DNA from 2 places in the Pseudorhizobium marinum genome. Region 1 is predicted to be linked to the other one. Evidence: riboswitches for the same ligand, from Rfam matches in the RefSeq annotation. Region 1 holds a riboswitch; the other holds the start of a gene.

Region 1 (7,419 bases):
GACGGGGCGGGCTCCCATCAGCGCCAGGACCTGCGCCACTTCCTCGCCGCCGCTGCGCAGCGAGGCGCTGCCCCAGAGATCGAAGACGAGGCTGGTCGGCCAGTCGCCGTGGTCCTGCAGGTATCGGCGCAGTACCTCATCGGCCGCCTTGCGGCCCAACTCGAAGGCCGTTGGCGTCGGCAGCGTGCGCGGATCGCTGGCAAAGAGATTGCGGCCGGTCGGCATCACGTCCAGCCGACCGCGGGCCGGCGCTCCGGACGGCCCGGGACGGACATGGCGCCCGTCGAGGGCGCCGAGCAGGGCATCGCGTTCGGCGGCTGCGCAGGCCATCCTGGACGGGTCGTCGTCGTTGACCGCCACCGCGCCATAGACATGCTGGCCGTCCTTGATCGAAAAATCCTTCAGGTCGCAGAGAAAGGCGTCGATGCGGGTGAGCGCCGTATCCGGGTCGTCGTCGCGCGAGACGCCGGCTTCGTCGGCGAGCCCGAGTTCATGGGCGGTGTCGACGATCAGCTTGGCCAGCCTGTCGCGGCGCCGGCGGTCCAGGCCGTCGGCCTGCGCGTATTCGTCGACCAGCAGTTCCAGCCGCGTCTGGCTCTCGGACAGACCGGCGCCGGCCAGAACCGGCGGAAGATGGCCGATGGTAACGGCGGCGATGCGCCGCTTGGCGACGGCCGCCTCGCCCGGATTGGAGACGATGAAAGGATAGATGACGGGCAGGTCGCCCAAAACGATTTCCGGGAAGCATTCGCCCGAGAGCGCAGCGGTCTTGCCCGGCAGCCACTCCAGCGTGCCATGGGCGCCGACATGAACGATGGCATGGGCTTCGAGTGCGGCCTGAATCCAGGCGCCGAAGGCGAGCAGCGCGTGACGCGGCGGCAGGTCGGGGTCGTGATAGTCGGCGCGCCGGTCGCCGTCCCGGCCGCGATCGGGTGCCAGCGCCACGGTGATATTGCCGAAGCGGGCAGCCCGGAAGCGGAATGCTCCGCCTTCGGCCTCCGGATCGCTCTCTGCCGCACCCCATGCGGCTGTAGCGGCAGCGCGGGAAGCTTCGGGCAGGTTCTGGAAGAAGGCATGATAGGCATCGACAGGCAGCGCCGCCTGCCGTTTGGTCAAAAGATCGAGAAGCGCCCGAGGCGTCTCGGGGATGCTGTCCACTGCATAGCCGGCTGTCGAAAGTTCCCTCAGCATGCCGAGCACGCTCTGGGGCACGTCGAGGCCGACGGCATAGCCGGTGCGGCCCGGCGCATTCGGATAGTCCGGCAGCAGGATGACCACCTTGCGCTCGGCCCGGGGCGTCGCCTTCATACGCAGGAAGCGGGTGACGCGTTCGGCGACCTGCTCGACCCGGTCCGGTTCCGGCTGGTTGACGAGGCTGGATGCGGTGCTGCCCTGCTTGAAGGAGATCGGCCCGGCCAGCAGCCGGCCGTCGAGTTCCGGCAGCACGACATGCATGGCGAGATCGGAGGGGCCGAGGCCGCGGCGGTTGTCCCGCCAGGCATCGCGCTGCGTTGTTGCAATGACAACCTGGAAAACTGTGACGCCAGCGCGATCGAACAGGGTCGCGCCATCCGCATCGGCGCCGGCGGCGAAGGCCGTCGTCGCCAGGATCGCTGCGGGAGAGAGATCGGCGAGCGCCTGCTCGACGAATGCCAGGCTGTGCTCGTCCTTCAGGCTGCCGACGAAGATCGGCACCGGGGCGTAGCCGCGACGGGCAAGCGCCTCGAAAAGCGCGTCGATGGGTGCCGCGTCATTGGCGAGCAGCATGGAGCGGTAGAAGAGGATCGGCAACCTCGGCGCGTCGGCCGGGAAGGAGGCCAGCAGGTCCTCGAGCGCGACGGGCCCTGTTGCGGGCTCATAGAAACCGGCCTTGGGCATGACCTGCGCCGCTTCCAGCTCCAGCTGTTCGCCGCGCACGAGAGCGGCAAGTCGTGACGCCAGCAGGCGCATGTTCTGCGGCCCGCCTTCGCGCAGGCAAGTCAGGATGGCCAGGAGTTCCGGTTCGTCGACCGTCGAAGCCGCGGCAAGGCGATCGTCCCGGACGCTGCATTCGCCGGGCAGCATGACGAGCCTGATCCCTTTGGAGCGTGCCATGCGCGCCAGTTCCTCGGCGCCATACTGCCAGCGGTCGTAGCCGCCGAGGATCCGCACCAGGATCAGCTTCGCCTGCGAGGCCGTCTTCTCCAGCCAGAGGTCCACCGACATCGGATGCCGGAGGTCGCTGAGGTTGGCCGTCGCCAGGGAGAGAGTACCGTCTATCGGCCAGCCGGCGGCGATGCCGTTCAGATCGCTGCCGGAAAAGGACAAAACCACCACATCAGCCGGCGCCTGGTTCAGGTCGACCGGCTCGATGAGGTCGTCGAGAGACGACGATGTGGTGGCCAGAATATGCATGCCGTTGCAGAGCCTTAAGCGGCCAGCATCCTTTCTATCGCGTCGCGATCAAGTCCCTTTTCCCCAATCACGACAAGGCGGCTCTGGCGGGTCTCGCCGGGTGCCCAGGCACGGTCGAAGTAGTGGTTGACGCGCGACCCTACCGCCTGGACCTGCAGGCGCATCGGCTTGTTCGCGACGTCCACGAAGCCCTTTATGCGCAGCACGTTCTCGGCTTCGGCCGTGGCGGAAATCCGCTGCGCCAGTTCGTCGGCATCGCTGACGGCCGGCAGGTCGATGACGAAGCTGTCGAAATCGTCGTGGTCGTGGTCGAGCTCGTCGTCGTGATGGGTCTTGCGGTTCTCGATATCGTCCTCGACCGCAAGGCCGAGCCCGATCAACACGGCCGGGTCGACCTGGCCGTTCGCCGCAGCGATGATCTTTACCGCCCGCGGCAGATGGGCCGAAATCCGTTCCCTGGCGAGCGCCAGGCCGTCGGCGTCGATGAGGTCGGTCTTGGTCAGCACGATCATGTCGGCGCAGGCGATCTGGTCGTCGAACACTTCCTCGACCGGATCGTCGTGGTCGATGCTGTCGTCGGACAGGCGCTGCGCCTCCAGGGCCGCATGGTCGTGGGCCACCCGGCCTTCGGCAAGCGCGAGGCCGTCGACCACCGCAATGACGGCATCAACCGTGACCCGCGCCTTGACGGCGGGCCACTGGAAGGCCTGCACGAGGGGCTTGGGCAGCGCCAGACCCGAGGTCTCGATCAGGATGTGGTCGACGCGCGGCTCGCGTGCCAGGATCTGGTCGATCGCGGGCACAAAGTCGTCGGCGACGGTGCAGCAGATGCAGCCGTTGGCGAGCTCGATGATGTTGTCGTCCGGGCAGCTCTCGATGCCGCAGCCCTTCAGGACCTCGCCGTCGATGCCGACATCGCCGAACTCGTTGACGATGATCGCCAGCCGCTTGCCGTCGAGATTCTCGATGAGGTTGCGGATCAGCGTCGTCTTGCCGGCGCCCAGGAAGCCTGTGACGACGGTGCAGGGGATGCGGTCGAAGGTGACGCTCATGTGGGCATGTCCTCGTGGTGGTTGAAGGGGGGAATGCGGGCGGACATGCCGTTGCCGCGAAGGCAGGTCGGACGTCCGCGCAGGGGCAGGAAGCCGCGCTCGTCCTCGGCCAGCATCATGGCGCCGGTGACGATGTCGGGCACGTTCTCCAGCGCGAGATGGCCGAAGACATAGGACCAGCCGCTGCGATGGGAAAAGGCCGCACTCGGGCTCTTCTGGCAGTTGGCAAGGCAGGTGACGGGCTTGACGGCGAGCGGCAGGTCGGCCGTCGCGTCGCGCAGCGCCTCGATCAGCGCCACGCCGGGGCGCAGTTCGGAATCGGTCGCGCAGCGGCAGTTTGTGCACACGAAGATCGTGACGTCGGTGTCTCTGATGGCGGGGTCGTCACTCAAGGCCGCGTTCCAACTCGATCGATATGGGGCGCGCGACGGACTGCCGCTGGCAGCCTCGCCTTGGTGATCCAGGGCTTCCTCCGGAGCACCCCGCCCGGAAAAGCATAGACATGGCGACGGCAGGTCTCCTGGCTCGCGGGTCGTCGCTTGCTGCCCACCTTCCCGGGATCACCCCAGTGGCTTTTTGGCAGAAGCTCTCCGCTTACAGTTGCGGGGGCAGCCGCGGCATTGACCCGTTGCCGGATCGCACCGCATTCCCTTTTCGTCTTCTCCGTTGCCGGAAAAGAACCGTCAGGCTTTCAGTAAGCCCGGTCGCCGGTTCGTGTCAATGCGTCGCAAAGACGATTGCCGCTCGGAGCTTTTGGGTTATAGTGACCCGTCGTCGGTGCCCGAAAGGGACCAGAGGGAATGCGGTGAGACGGGTTCGTCAACTCCGCGGCTGCCCCCGCAACTGTGAGCGGAGAGCTTGATCCCATCATGCCACTGGAGCGATCCGGGAAGGCGGGAGAGAGCGTCTGATCCGCGAGCCAGGAGACCTGCCGGCGGCCATGTGAAAACGAATGCCCTCGGGTGGAGGGTGAAAGGACAGACATAATGACGACCAAGACGGCAGCCGGCGCAATCGGCATTTCCGCCTCCAAGATCATCCCCCTCAGCATGACAGCGATGCTCGGCCTCTTCTTCGTCGGCTTCGTCGGCTTCTCCCACATGGAAGTCGTGCACAACGCGGCGCACGACTCGCGCCATTCGCTCGCGTTTCCCTGCCACTGAGGAATTCTGACATGTCGTTGTTTCGCAACATCGTCCTCGCGGCGGTGATCGCCGGACTGTTGTCCGGGCTCATGCTCACCGTGATGCAGAGCTTTGCCACCGTTCCGCTGATTGTCCAGGCCGAAACCTTCGAGGGTGCCGGTGCCGAAGCGGGTCATTCCCATGACGCGGCCGCTCCCGCGGACCATCACGATGATGCCGAAGCCTGGATGCCGGCCGACGGCGCCGAGCGCTTCCTCTATACCGCTGCCGCCAACATGCTGGCCGGGATCGGCTTTGCCCTCCTTCTCGTGACCGCCGCCGAAGCGCTGGGCGGTCTGAAGGACTGGCGCGGCGGCCTGATGTTCGGCCTTGCCGGCTTCCTCGCCTTCAGCCTGGCGCCCGGCCTCGGCCTGCCGCCCGAGCTTCCCGGCATGCCGGCCGCAGAACTCGGTGCGCGGCAGCTGTGGTGGGTCGCGACCGCCGGCTGCACGGCCGTCGCGCTCGGTCTCCTCGCCTATACCCGCACCCCGGTTCTCGCCGTCGTTGCGGTCGTCCTGCTTGTCTTGCCGCATATTCTCGGCGCGCCGCATCCGGCAAGCTACGAGACGGCGGTGCCGGCGGAGCTGCATGCCCGCTTCGTGGCCGCGGTGCTTGCCACCAGCCTCGTCTTCTGGGCGCTGCTTGGTGCTGTGTCCGGTTTGGTCCGGGCAAGGCTTCGCGGCGGCGAAGAGGTCTATTCGACTGGCACTGCAGAGCCTGTCCGGTGAAGGATATTACCGATCAGGCCGAGGAGCGCCACCGCGCCAAGATGGCCAACCGCAAGGCGGTGCAGGATGCGGAGGTGGCCGAGAAGACCGTCGAAAAGGGTCTTCTCATGGTCCACACCGGCTCCGGCAAGGGCAAGTCGACGGCAGCCTTTGGGCTGGCGCTGCGCATGCTTGGGCATAACCGCCGCGTCGGGATCGTGCAGTTCATCAAGGGCGGCTGGTCGACCGGCGAGCAGCCGGCGCTCGCCGTCTTCGGCGATCGCGTCGTCTGGCACACCATGGGCGAAGGCTTCACCTGGGAAACCCAGGATCTGAAGCGCGATATCGCCGCCGCCGAGCGCGCCTGGGAGAAGGCGCTGGAACTGATGGCGGACGAGACGATCGGGCTCGTGGTTCTCGACGAGCTCAACATCGCGCTTCGCTACGAGTACCTCGACCTCGACAAGGTTGTTGGCGAGCTGCAGGCCCGCCGGCCGGACCTGCACGTGGTCGTCACCGGCCGCAACGCCAAGCCGGCCCTTATCGACGCCGCCGACCTGGTCACCGAGATGACGCTCGTAAAACACCACTTCAAGGCCGGCGTGAAGGCCCAGTCCGGCATCGAGTTCTAGATCATGGCAGCCCGGTCCCTCATGTTCCAGGGCACGGGATCGGACGTCGGCAAGTCGCTTGTCGTCGCCGCCCTGGCGCGCGCCTTCACCCTGCGCGGCCTGAAGGTCCTGCCGTTCAAGCCGCAGAACATGTCCAACAATGCCGCGGTCACCGCAGACGGCGGCGAAATCGGCCGGGCCCAGGCGCTGCAGGCGCGCGCCGCCGGTGCGCCCTTGAGCGTCCACATGAACCCGGTGCTGCTGAAGCCGCAAAGCGAGGTCGGTGCGCAGGTGGTGGTGCAGGGGCGGGTCTTCGGCAACGCCAGGGCCGCCGAGTACCAGGGCCTGAAGCCGCAGCTGATGCCGCGGGTGCTGGAGAGTTTTGGCCTTCTCAAGGGGCAGGCCGATCTGGTGCTGGTCGAAGGCGCGGGCAGTGCCTCGGAGGTCAATCTGCGCCAGAACGACATCGCCAACATGGGGTTTGCGCGCGCCGCCGACGTGCCGGTGGTGCTGATCGGCGATATCGACCGCGGCGGCGTCATCGCCAGCCTCGCGGGCACGAAGCTCGTCCTCGATCCGGAGGATGCGGCGATGATCCGGGGCTTCATCGTCAACCGGTTCAGGGGCGATCCCGCGCTCTTCGATGACGGAATGCGGATCATCGCGACGCTCACTGGCTGGCAGACGATCGGGCTTCTGCCGTTTTTCCGAGAGGCGGTCCGGCTGCCGGCGGAGGACGCGCTGGGGCTGAGCGACAAGATCGAGCGCAAGGCCGGCGCCCGGCTGCGCATCGCGGTGCCGGTCCTGCCGCATATCTCCAATTTCGACGACCTCGACCCGCTGGCGGCGGAGCCCGACGTCGACCTGATCCGGGTGCGTCCGGGCGAGGTCATTCCGGGCGATTGCGACCTCGTCCTGCTGGTCGGCTCGAAGGCGACGATCTCCGACCTTCAGGTGCTGAAGGAGAGCGGGCTCGACGTCGACATCGCCGCGCATGTGCGCCGCGGTGGGCGGGTGCTCGGTCTTTGCGGCGGCTACCAGATGCTTGGCAAAACGCTTGCCGATTCCGAAGGTCTCGAGGGGCAGCCGGGGACGTTTGCCGGACTGGGACTGCTCGACGTCGACACCGTGCTGTCCGGCGACAAGCGGCTGGAAGCCGTCTCGGGCGAGAGCTTCGACGGCGAGCCGCTGAGCGGCTATGAAATGCACATCGGTCGCACCGGCGGACCCGATTGCGCCCGTCCGTTCGCGACCGTGTCCGGTGCGGCGGAGGGCGCCATCTCGGCGAGCGGACAGGTGGTCGGCACCTATCTTCACGGCCTCTTCGGCAATAATCGCCAGCGCGGTGCCTGGCTGCAGAGGCTGGGCGGCGCGCCGTCGGATCTCGATTACGAGGCGGATGTGGATGCCGTGCTCGACCGTCTGGCCGCGCATGTGGAGCGGCACCTCGATCTCGACGGATTGCTTAGAA
Region 2 (7,419 bases), on a different contig from region 1:
ATGCGCTCGGCCTTTACAGGACGCTGAAGCAGATCGGCCCGGCGACCGCCGACGAACTGGCGAAAGCGGCAGAATGCGCGCCACGCTACGTGCGGGAATGGCTCGCGGCGCAGGCCGCCTCGGGCTATGTCCAGCACGAGCACGGACAGTTTTCGCTGACGCCCGAGCAGGCCTATGTGTTTGCCGAGCCGGACAGCCCCGTTCACCTGATCGGCGCCTTCGACACGGCCGCGGCCATGCTGGAAAACCAGCCGAAGGTGCAGGCGGCCTTCAAGACCGGCCGCGGCGTGGCCTGGGGCGAGCAGGCGGGATGCCTGTTCTGCGCGGTGGCACGGCTGTTTCGCCCCGGCTATGTCAATGCGCTGGTGCAGGAGTGGCTCCCGGCGCTCGACGGGGTGCTCGACAAGCTGAAGCAGGGCGCCAAGGTGGCCGATGTGGGCTGCGGCCACGGGTTGTCGACCATCCTGATGGCGCAGGCCTTTCCGAAATCGCAGTTCACCGGCTATGACTTCCATGCCGGCTCGATCGCCGCGGCGAGTGCGCACGCCCAGTCGCATGGGCTGACGAACCTGCACTTCGAGGTCGGCCGGGCGCAGGATTTCGAGGGACGCGACTTCGACCTGATCACCTGCTTCGATTGCCTGCACGACATGGGCGACCCGGAAGCGGCGGCCGCCCATATCCGCAAGGCGCTGAAACCGGGCGGGATCTGGATGGTCGTCGAACCCATGGCTGCCGATACGCTGGACGAGAACATCAATCCGGTCGGGCGGCTCTATTATGCGGCATCGACGATGATCTGCGTGCCGACATCGCTGGCGCAGGAGACCGGGCTGGCGCTCGGGGCGCAGGCGGGAGAACGGCGGCTGACCGAGGTGATTCGCTCCGGCGGCTTCAGCAAGGTCAGACGGGCAGCGCAAACGCCGCTGAACATGGTGCTGGAGGCCAGCTGACGGCGGACGCTACATCCTCAGACAGCAAGGGCGGGCACCGGATTGCAAACCGGTGCCCGCCCTTTGCGCGTCGGCGCGGCGGTTCAGCCCATGCGGTACTGGATGTTGCAGCGGCCGTGCACCGGCGACTTCTCCACATGGGCACGGACGCCAAAGACTCTCTCGAGCAGGTCCTCGGTCAGGACCGCCTCCGGCGTGCCGGCGGCGACGATGCGGCCTCCCTCCAGCACCGCCAGCCGATCGCAGAACATGGCCGCGAGGTTGAGATCATGCAGTGCGACGATGCAGGTGATGCCGAGCCTGGAGACCAGCGACAGAATGTCGAGCTGGTGCTGGATGTCGAGGTGGTTGGTCGGCTCGTCGAGAAGCAGTTCGTCCGGCTCCTGGGCGAGCGCCCGGGCGAGATGGACGCGCTGCCGCTCGCCGCCGGAGAGCGTCTGCCAGAGCCGGTCGGCGCGCTCCTGCATGTCGACCCGCGCGAGCGCTTCCGTGACGGCCGCCTCGTCCTGCAGCGACCATGGGGTGAGAAAACCGCGGTGCGGGGTGCGGCCGAGCCGGACCACCTCGCGCACGGTCATCTGCGTGTCCGTTTCCGCCTGCTGCTCGACGAGCGCGATGCGCCGGGCGAGCGCGGCGCGGGTTATCGACGAGAGGTCGTCGTCGTCCAGACGGATGACGCCGCTGCGGATCTTCCGCAGCCGGCAGATCAACCGGAGGAGGCTTGATTTCCCGGATCCGTTCGGTCCGAGGAGGCCGAGCACCTTGCCCCTTTCCGCCTGCAGGCTGACGCCGTCGACGATGAGGGTGTCACCGGCGGCGAAGCTGACGTCATCGAGGGCGATGCTCATGCCGTTCTCCGAGCGCGATAGAGGATCAGCGCGAAGGCGGGGGCGCCGAAGAGCGCCGTCACGACACCGATCGGCAGGATCTGCTGCGGGATGATGATGCGCGAGATGATGTCGGCCGCGACCATGAAGATGGCGCCGAAGAGAGCGGCTGCCGGCAGCAGGCGCGCATGGCCGGGGCCGACCAGGAAGCGGGCCGCATGGGGGACGACGAGGCCGACGAAGCCGATCGATCCGACCATGCTGACGACGCAGGCCGTCATGGCGGCGGTGGTGCCGAGCAGCACGACCTGCACCCGCCGGACGGAGATGCCGAGTGCGGCGGCGGCATCCTTGCCGAAGGCGAAGGCGTCGAGCGCGCGCACATGCGCCAGGCAGACGACAAGGCCGACGAGCGCCACGGGCGCCGAAAGATAGACATCCGGCCAGCGCACGCCGCTCAGCGATCCGAGCAGCCAGAACAGCACGCCGCGGGCCTGTTCGGCATTGGCGGAGGTGGTGACGATATAGGAGGTCAGGGCACTGAAGAGCTGCGATCCGGCAACGCCGCAGAGAATGACGCGCTCGCTGGTGCCGCCGACGCCCGCCGCCAGGATGCCGACCAGCAGGAAGGCGATGGCCGCACCGATGAAGGCGCCGCCGGAGAGGCTGAGCACGCCATAGCCGAACCCGAGGATAGTAACGCAGACGGCGCCGGTGGAGGCGCCGGCGGAGATGCCGAGCACATAGGGTTCGGCCAGGGGATTGCGCAGCAGCGCCTGCAGCACCGCGCCGCAGAGCGCCAGCGAGGCGCCGGCGCTGGCGGCGACCAGCGCGCGGCTGAGGCGATAGTCCCAGATGATGCCCTGGTGGATGCGGCTGAGTTCGAAGTCGGCGGCAAAGAGCCGGTTGGCGACGGCCTTTGCGGTGGTGGCGAGCGGAATGGCGATCTCGCCGATCGACACGGCGAGGCTCACCATCAGGGCAAGAAGCAGGAGGCCGACCGCGGCAAGCGCAACAAGCGCCCACCGCGGCGAACGCGCGGGAAAGGCCAGACTCACGGGGAAAGACCGAAGGTCTTGATGCCGTTCGCAAGGATCTCGATGCCGTCGATCGTGCGGATGGTGGGGTTCATCGCCTGCGCGTCCATCAGGACGAAGCGCCGGTTCCTCACGGCGTCGAGCTCCCGGGTGACGGGATCGTTCTCCAGGAAATCGATCTTCACCTGCGGATCGTCGGCGGCATAGCGGCGGCGATCCATGGTGGCGATGACGATGACGGCGGGATTTGCGTCCGCGATGGTCTCCCAGCCGACGAGCGGCCATTCTTCCTGCGTGTCGACGACATTGCCGGCACCCAGCGTCCCGAGGATATAGGCGGGCGCCCCGTTCCTGCCGGCAATGAAGGCGTCGCCGTCGACTTCCTTGCTGGAGAACCAGAAGACGACGGGCAGGTTCTTGCCGGAGGCGCCGGCGACCGAGGCCCTGGCTGCGGCTTCCCGCTGCTTCAGATCGGCAATCAGGGCGTCGCCGCGTTCCGTCACGTCGAAGATCTCGGCGAGCTCGGCAATCTGCTGGTAGACCAGATCCATGGTGAAGAGTTGTCCGCGAACGCCATCGCCGCCGTTGGTATTGATCTTGGCGACGCAGTCGGCGGGCGCGACATAGGTGTCGATGCCCAGTTGCGCAAACTGCTCGCGCTTGCCGACCGAGCCCTGCGCGCCGACGTGCCATTCGAATTCGGCCGCGACCAGATCCGGCTCCCGCCCGACGACGGATTCAAAGCTCGGATCATTGTCGGCAAGCCGTTGGATGCCGCGATTGATCTCCGCATATTGCGGCAGTACCGGGCCGACCCAGACGGAGGTTCCGGCGATCTTTTCGGCCAGATCAAGGGACAAGAGGATTTCGGTCATCCCCTGACCGATCGAGACGATCCGCGAAGGCGCCTTGTCGAAGGTGATCTCGCGGCCGCAGTTGGCGATCGTCAAGGGATAGGAGGTGGCGGCGAGGACCGGCGTGGCAAGGCCGATCAGGCCAAGCGAAAGCGTGAGGCTGGCAACAAGCTTGTGCATGAACTATCTCGATCAGAGGAAAGGCGGCAAATGCCGTGGGTTCAGACGGCATCGGCGGCGTGGCCGCCGGCGGGAAACCGGTCGAGACGGAGGGGTGCCGTGGGGCAAAGGTGCAGGTCGGTCATATCTGTTCCCTTGCCGGGCATCCCCGCCCGGCTGACTGAGTGGTGTTCGATGGCAGGTCTCCTGGCTCACGGATATGCGCCCTTCATCTGCCTTCCCGGGATAACCCAGTGGCATGGCGCCTTGCGACGCCCGAGGATGAGTGGCAATCCGCTCACAGTTGCGGGGGCAGCCACGGTCTCGGCACCCTTGCGGGAGGCCTCACCGTGTTCCCTATTAATCCCCTTCGAGTCACCGTCGGGGAACCATCGGGGCCAGCTAAACGCCAAGCCGACGTGACGTCAAGGTCGGCAGCGGCGGCTCGCAGGCCTGTCGGGAACAGGGATGATCCTTCATCAGGAAGTCTCCATAAGTTATGTAATAACGTTACTTATAGCCGGCCGATCGCGGGTTGTCCAGATGCCGTCTCGACTGAAGGCCCTCCGCCTTGCCCTGACGCGCGAACAGGCCCAGTCGAGCGCCAGCATGACGGTCAGCGACAGGCTGCCATGGCACTGACCGAAGCCCGATCTCCGATCATGCGACGGAGCATCTTCATCAAGGCTGAGTGGCGCAGCATTGCCGGATTGTCACCCCGGATGATCTGGGGACTTACCATCCGCCCCGGCAGCCTGTCCCGGCGTGAACTCCGGCGATCGCCGCTCCGCTGACGGCTGCTTCGGCGGTGCTTGCGGCAGCGGCCGCAGATCCCTGTAACGGCTCTTTAAATCCTTAAAATCGGCTCCCATATCTGCATCGACGCCGGAATTTTTTACGGCAGACGGGCTCGCCTTTTGAGGGAGCTCAATCTCAATCATCGATCCGTGCCGTATGAAGGGCGGAACGATCCGTGGAGGTTTGACATGAACATCGAAAAATACTCGGAACGGGTGCGCGGCTTCCTGCAGTCGGCCCAGAGCAAGGCGCTGTCGGACGGTCACCAGCAGTTCACGCCGGAGCATGTGCTGAAGGTGCTGCTCGACGACGACCAGGGCATGGCCGCGGCACTGATTGCGCGCGCCGGCGGGGACGCCAAGGCCGCTCGCATCGCCAATGACGCTGCACTTGCCAAACTGCCCAAGGTGTCCGGCGGCGAGGGACAGATCTATCTGTCGCAGCCGCTCGCAAAAGTCTTTTCCACCGCCGAAGAGGCGGCCAAGAAGGCGGGCGACAGCTTCGTTACCGTCGAGCGGCTTCTCCTGGCGCTGACGATCGAAAGCAGCGCTTCGACGGCGGCGACGCTGAAGAAGGCCGGGCTGACGGCGAACGCCCTCAACCAGGCGATCAACGACCTGCGCAAGGGCCGCACGGCCGACAGCGCCAATGCCGAGCAGGGTTTCGACGCGCTGAAGAAATATGCCCGCGATCTGACGGCAGAAGCCCGCGAGGGCCGGCTCGATCCGGTGATCGGCCGTGACGACGAGATCCGCCGGACGATCCAGGTGCTGTCGCGCCGCACCAAGAACAATCCGGTGCTGATCGGCGAGCCCGGCGTCGGCAAGACGGCGATTGCCGAAGGCCTGGCGCTGCGCATCGTCAACGGCGACGTGCCGGAGAGCCTGAAGGACAAGCGGCTGATGGCGCTCGACATGGGCTCGCTGATCGCCGGTGCGAAGTACCGCGGCGAGTTCGAGGAGCGGCTGAAGGCGGTGCTGAACGAGGTCCAGTCGGAAAACGGCGAGATCATCCTGTTCATCGATGAGATGCATACGCTCGTCGGGGCCGGCAAGGCGGACGGCGCGATGGATGCGTCCAACCTCCTGAAGCCGGCGCTCGCCCGCGGCGAACTGCATTGCGTCGGCGCCACCACGCTCGACGAATACCGCAAGCACGTGGAGAAGGATGCAGCCCTTGCCCGCCGGTTCCAGCCGGTCATGGTCAACGAGCCGACGGTCGAGGACACCATCTCGATCCTGCGCGGCCTGAAGGAAAAATACGAGCAGCACCACAAGGTGCGGATCTCCGATTCCGCGCTGGTGGCGGCCGCGACCCTCTCGCACCGCTATATCACCGACCGCTTCCTGCCCGACAAGGCGATCGACCTGATGGACGAGGCGGCGTCGCGGCTGAGAATGCAGGTGGATTCCAAGCCCGAGGAGCTCGACGAGCTCGACCGGCGGATCATGCAGCTGAAGATCGAGCGCGAAGCGCTGAAGAAGGAAACCGACGTTGCCTCGGCCGACCGGCTGAACCGGCTGGAGACTGAACTCGCCTCGCTTGAGGAAGAAGCCGGTGCGCTGACGGCCCGCTGGCAGGCGGAAAAGCAGAAGCTCGGGCTTGCCGCCGATCTGAAGGGGCGGCTCGACGAGGCCCGCAACGAACTGGCGATCGCGCAGCGCAAGGGCGAGTTCCAGCGCGCCGGCGAGCTGGCCTATGGGGTCATCCCGGGCCTGGAGAAGGAGCTTGCCGCGGCCGAAGCCCAGGACACGAGCGTCAATGCCATGGTGCAGGAGGTCGTCACGCCGGACAATATCGCCCATATCGTGTCCCGCTGGACCGGCATTCCGGTCGACCGGATGCTGGAGGGCGAACGTGACAAGCTGCTGCGGATGGAAGACGAACTGGCCAAATCCGTGGTCGGCCAGGGCGATGCCGTCCAGGCGGTGTCGCGGGCCGTGCGCCGGTCGCGGGCCGGCCTGCAGGATCCGAACCGGCCGATCGGCTCGTTCATCTTCCTCGGGCCGACCGGTGTCGGCAAGACGGAGCTGACGAAGTCGCTCGCCCGCTTCCTGTTCGACGACGAGACCGCCATGGTGCGCCTCGACATGTCGGAATACATGGAGAAGCATTCGGTCGCCCGGCTGATCGGTGCGCCTCCCGGCTATGTCGGCTACGAGGAAGGCGGCGCGCTGACGGAAGCGGTGCGGCGCAAGCCCTATCAGGTGGTCCTCTTCGACGAGATCGAGAAGGCGCATCCGGATGTCTTAACCGTGCTCCTGCAGGTGCTCGACGACGGGCGGCTGACGGACGGCCAGGGCCGGACGGTGGATTTCAAGAACACCATCATCATCATGACCTCCAACCTCGGGGCGGACTATCTGACCGCACTGGGTGAGAACGAGGATGTGGACAGCGTCCGCGAGCAGGTGATGGATGTGGTCAAGGCCTCCTTCCGCCCGGAATTCCTCAACCGCGTCGACGACATCATTCTCTTCCACCGCCTGGCGCGCAACGAAATGGGGACGATCGTCGACATCCAGATGAAGCGGCTGGTGTCCCTGCTGGCCGAGCGCAAGATCGCCATCACGCTCAACCCGGACGCCCGCGAGTGGCTGGCCAACAAGGGCTATGATCCGGTCTATGGGGCGCGGCCGCTGAAGCGGGTGATCCAGAAGTTCGTGCAGGATCCGCTCGCCGAGCAGATCCTGGGCGGGCAGATCCCCGACGAGTCGACGGTGGCGGTCGACGCCGGCACCGATCGCCTGCTCTTCCGCGTCAAGCGGCCAGTCCGCGAAGCGGCGTAAGA

Evidence for each region. Region 1 has a riboswitch for cobalamin ahead of EO99_RS0123770 (DUF1636 family protein). Riboswitches for the same ligand answer to the same signal wherever they lie in the genome.
Region 2: another riboswitch for cobalamin. It lies ahead of EO99_RS0124560 (ABC transporter substrate-binding protein); the one in region 1 lies ahead of EO99_RS0123770 (DUF1636 family protein).

What each region holds. Positions count from the first base shown of each region.
Region 1 is NZ_JMQK01000032.1:12,199-19,617, reverse strand. Features, by position in the region: gene cobN (cobaltochelatase subunit CobN) at 1-2,394, opposite strand, end outside; gene cobW (cobalamin biosynthesis protein CobW) at 2,409-3,446, opposite strand; gene EO99_RS0123770 (DUF1636 family protein) at 3,443-3,838, opposite strand; cobalamin riboswitch at 3,940-4,146, opposite strand; cobalamin riboswitch at 4,205-4,396, shown strand; gene EO99_RS0123765 (CbtB domain-containing protein) at 4,433-4,609, shown strand; gene EO99_RS0123760 (CbtA family protein) at 4,621-5,358, shown strand; gene cobO (cob(I)yrinic acid a,c-diamide adenosyltransferase) at 5,355-5,969, shown strand; gene EO99_RS0123750 (cobyric acid synthase) at 5,973-7,419, shown strand, end outside; gene cbiB (adenosylcobinamide-phosphate synthase CbiB) at 7,414-7,419, opposite strand, start outside.
Region 2 is NZ_JMQK01000039.1:8,682-16,100, forward strand. Features, by position in the region: gene EO99_RS0124545 (class I SAM-dependent methyltransferase) at 1-953, shown strand, start outside; gene EO99_RS0124550 (ABC transporter ATP-binding protein) at 1,037-1,801, opposite strand; gene EO99_RS0124555 (FecCD family ABC transporter permease) at 1,798-2,838, opposite strand; gene EO99_RS0124560 (ABC transporter substrate-binding protein) at 2,835-3,851, opposite strand; cobalamin riboswitch at 4,011-4,239, opposite strand; gene clpB (ATP-dependent chaperone ClpB) at 4,817-7,417, shown strand.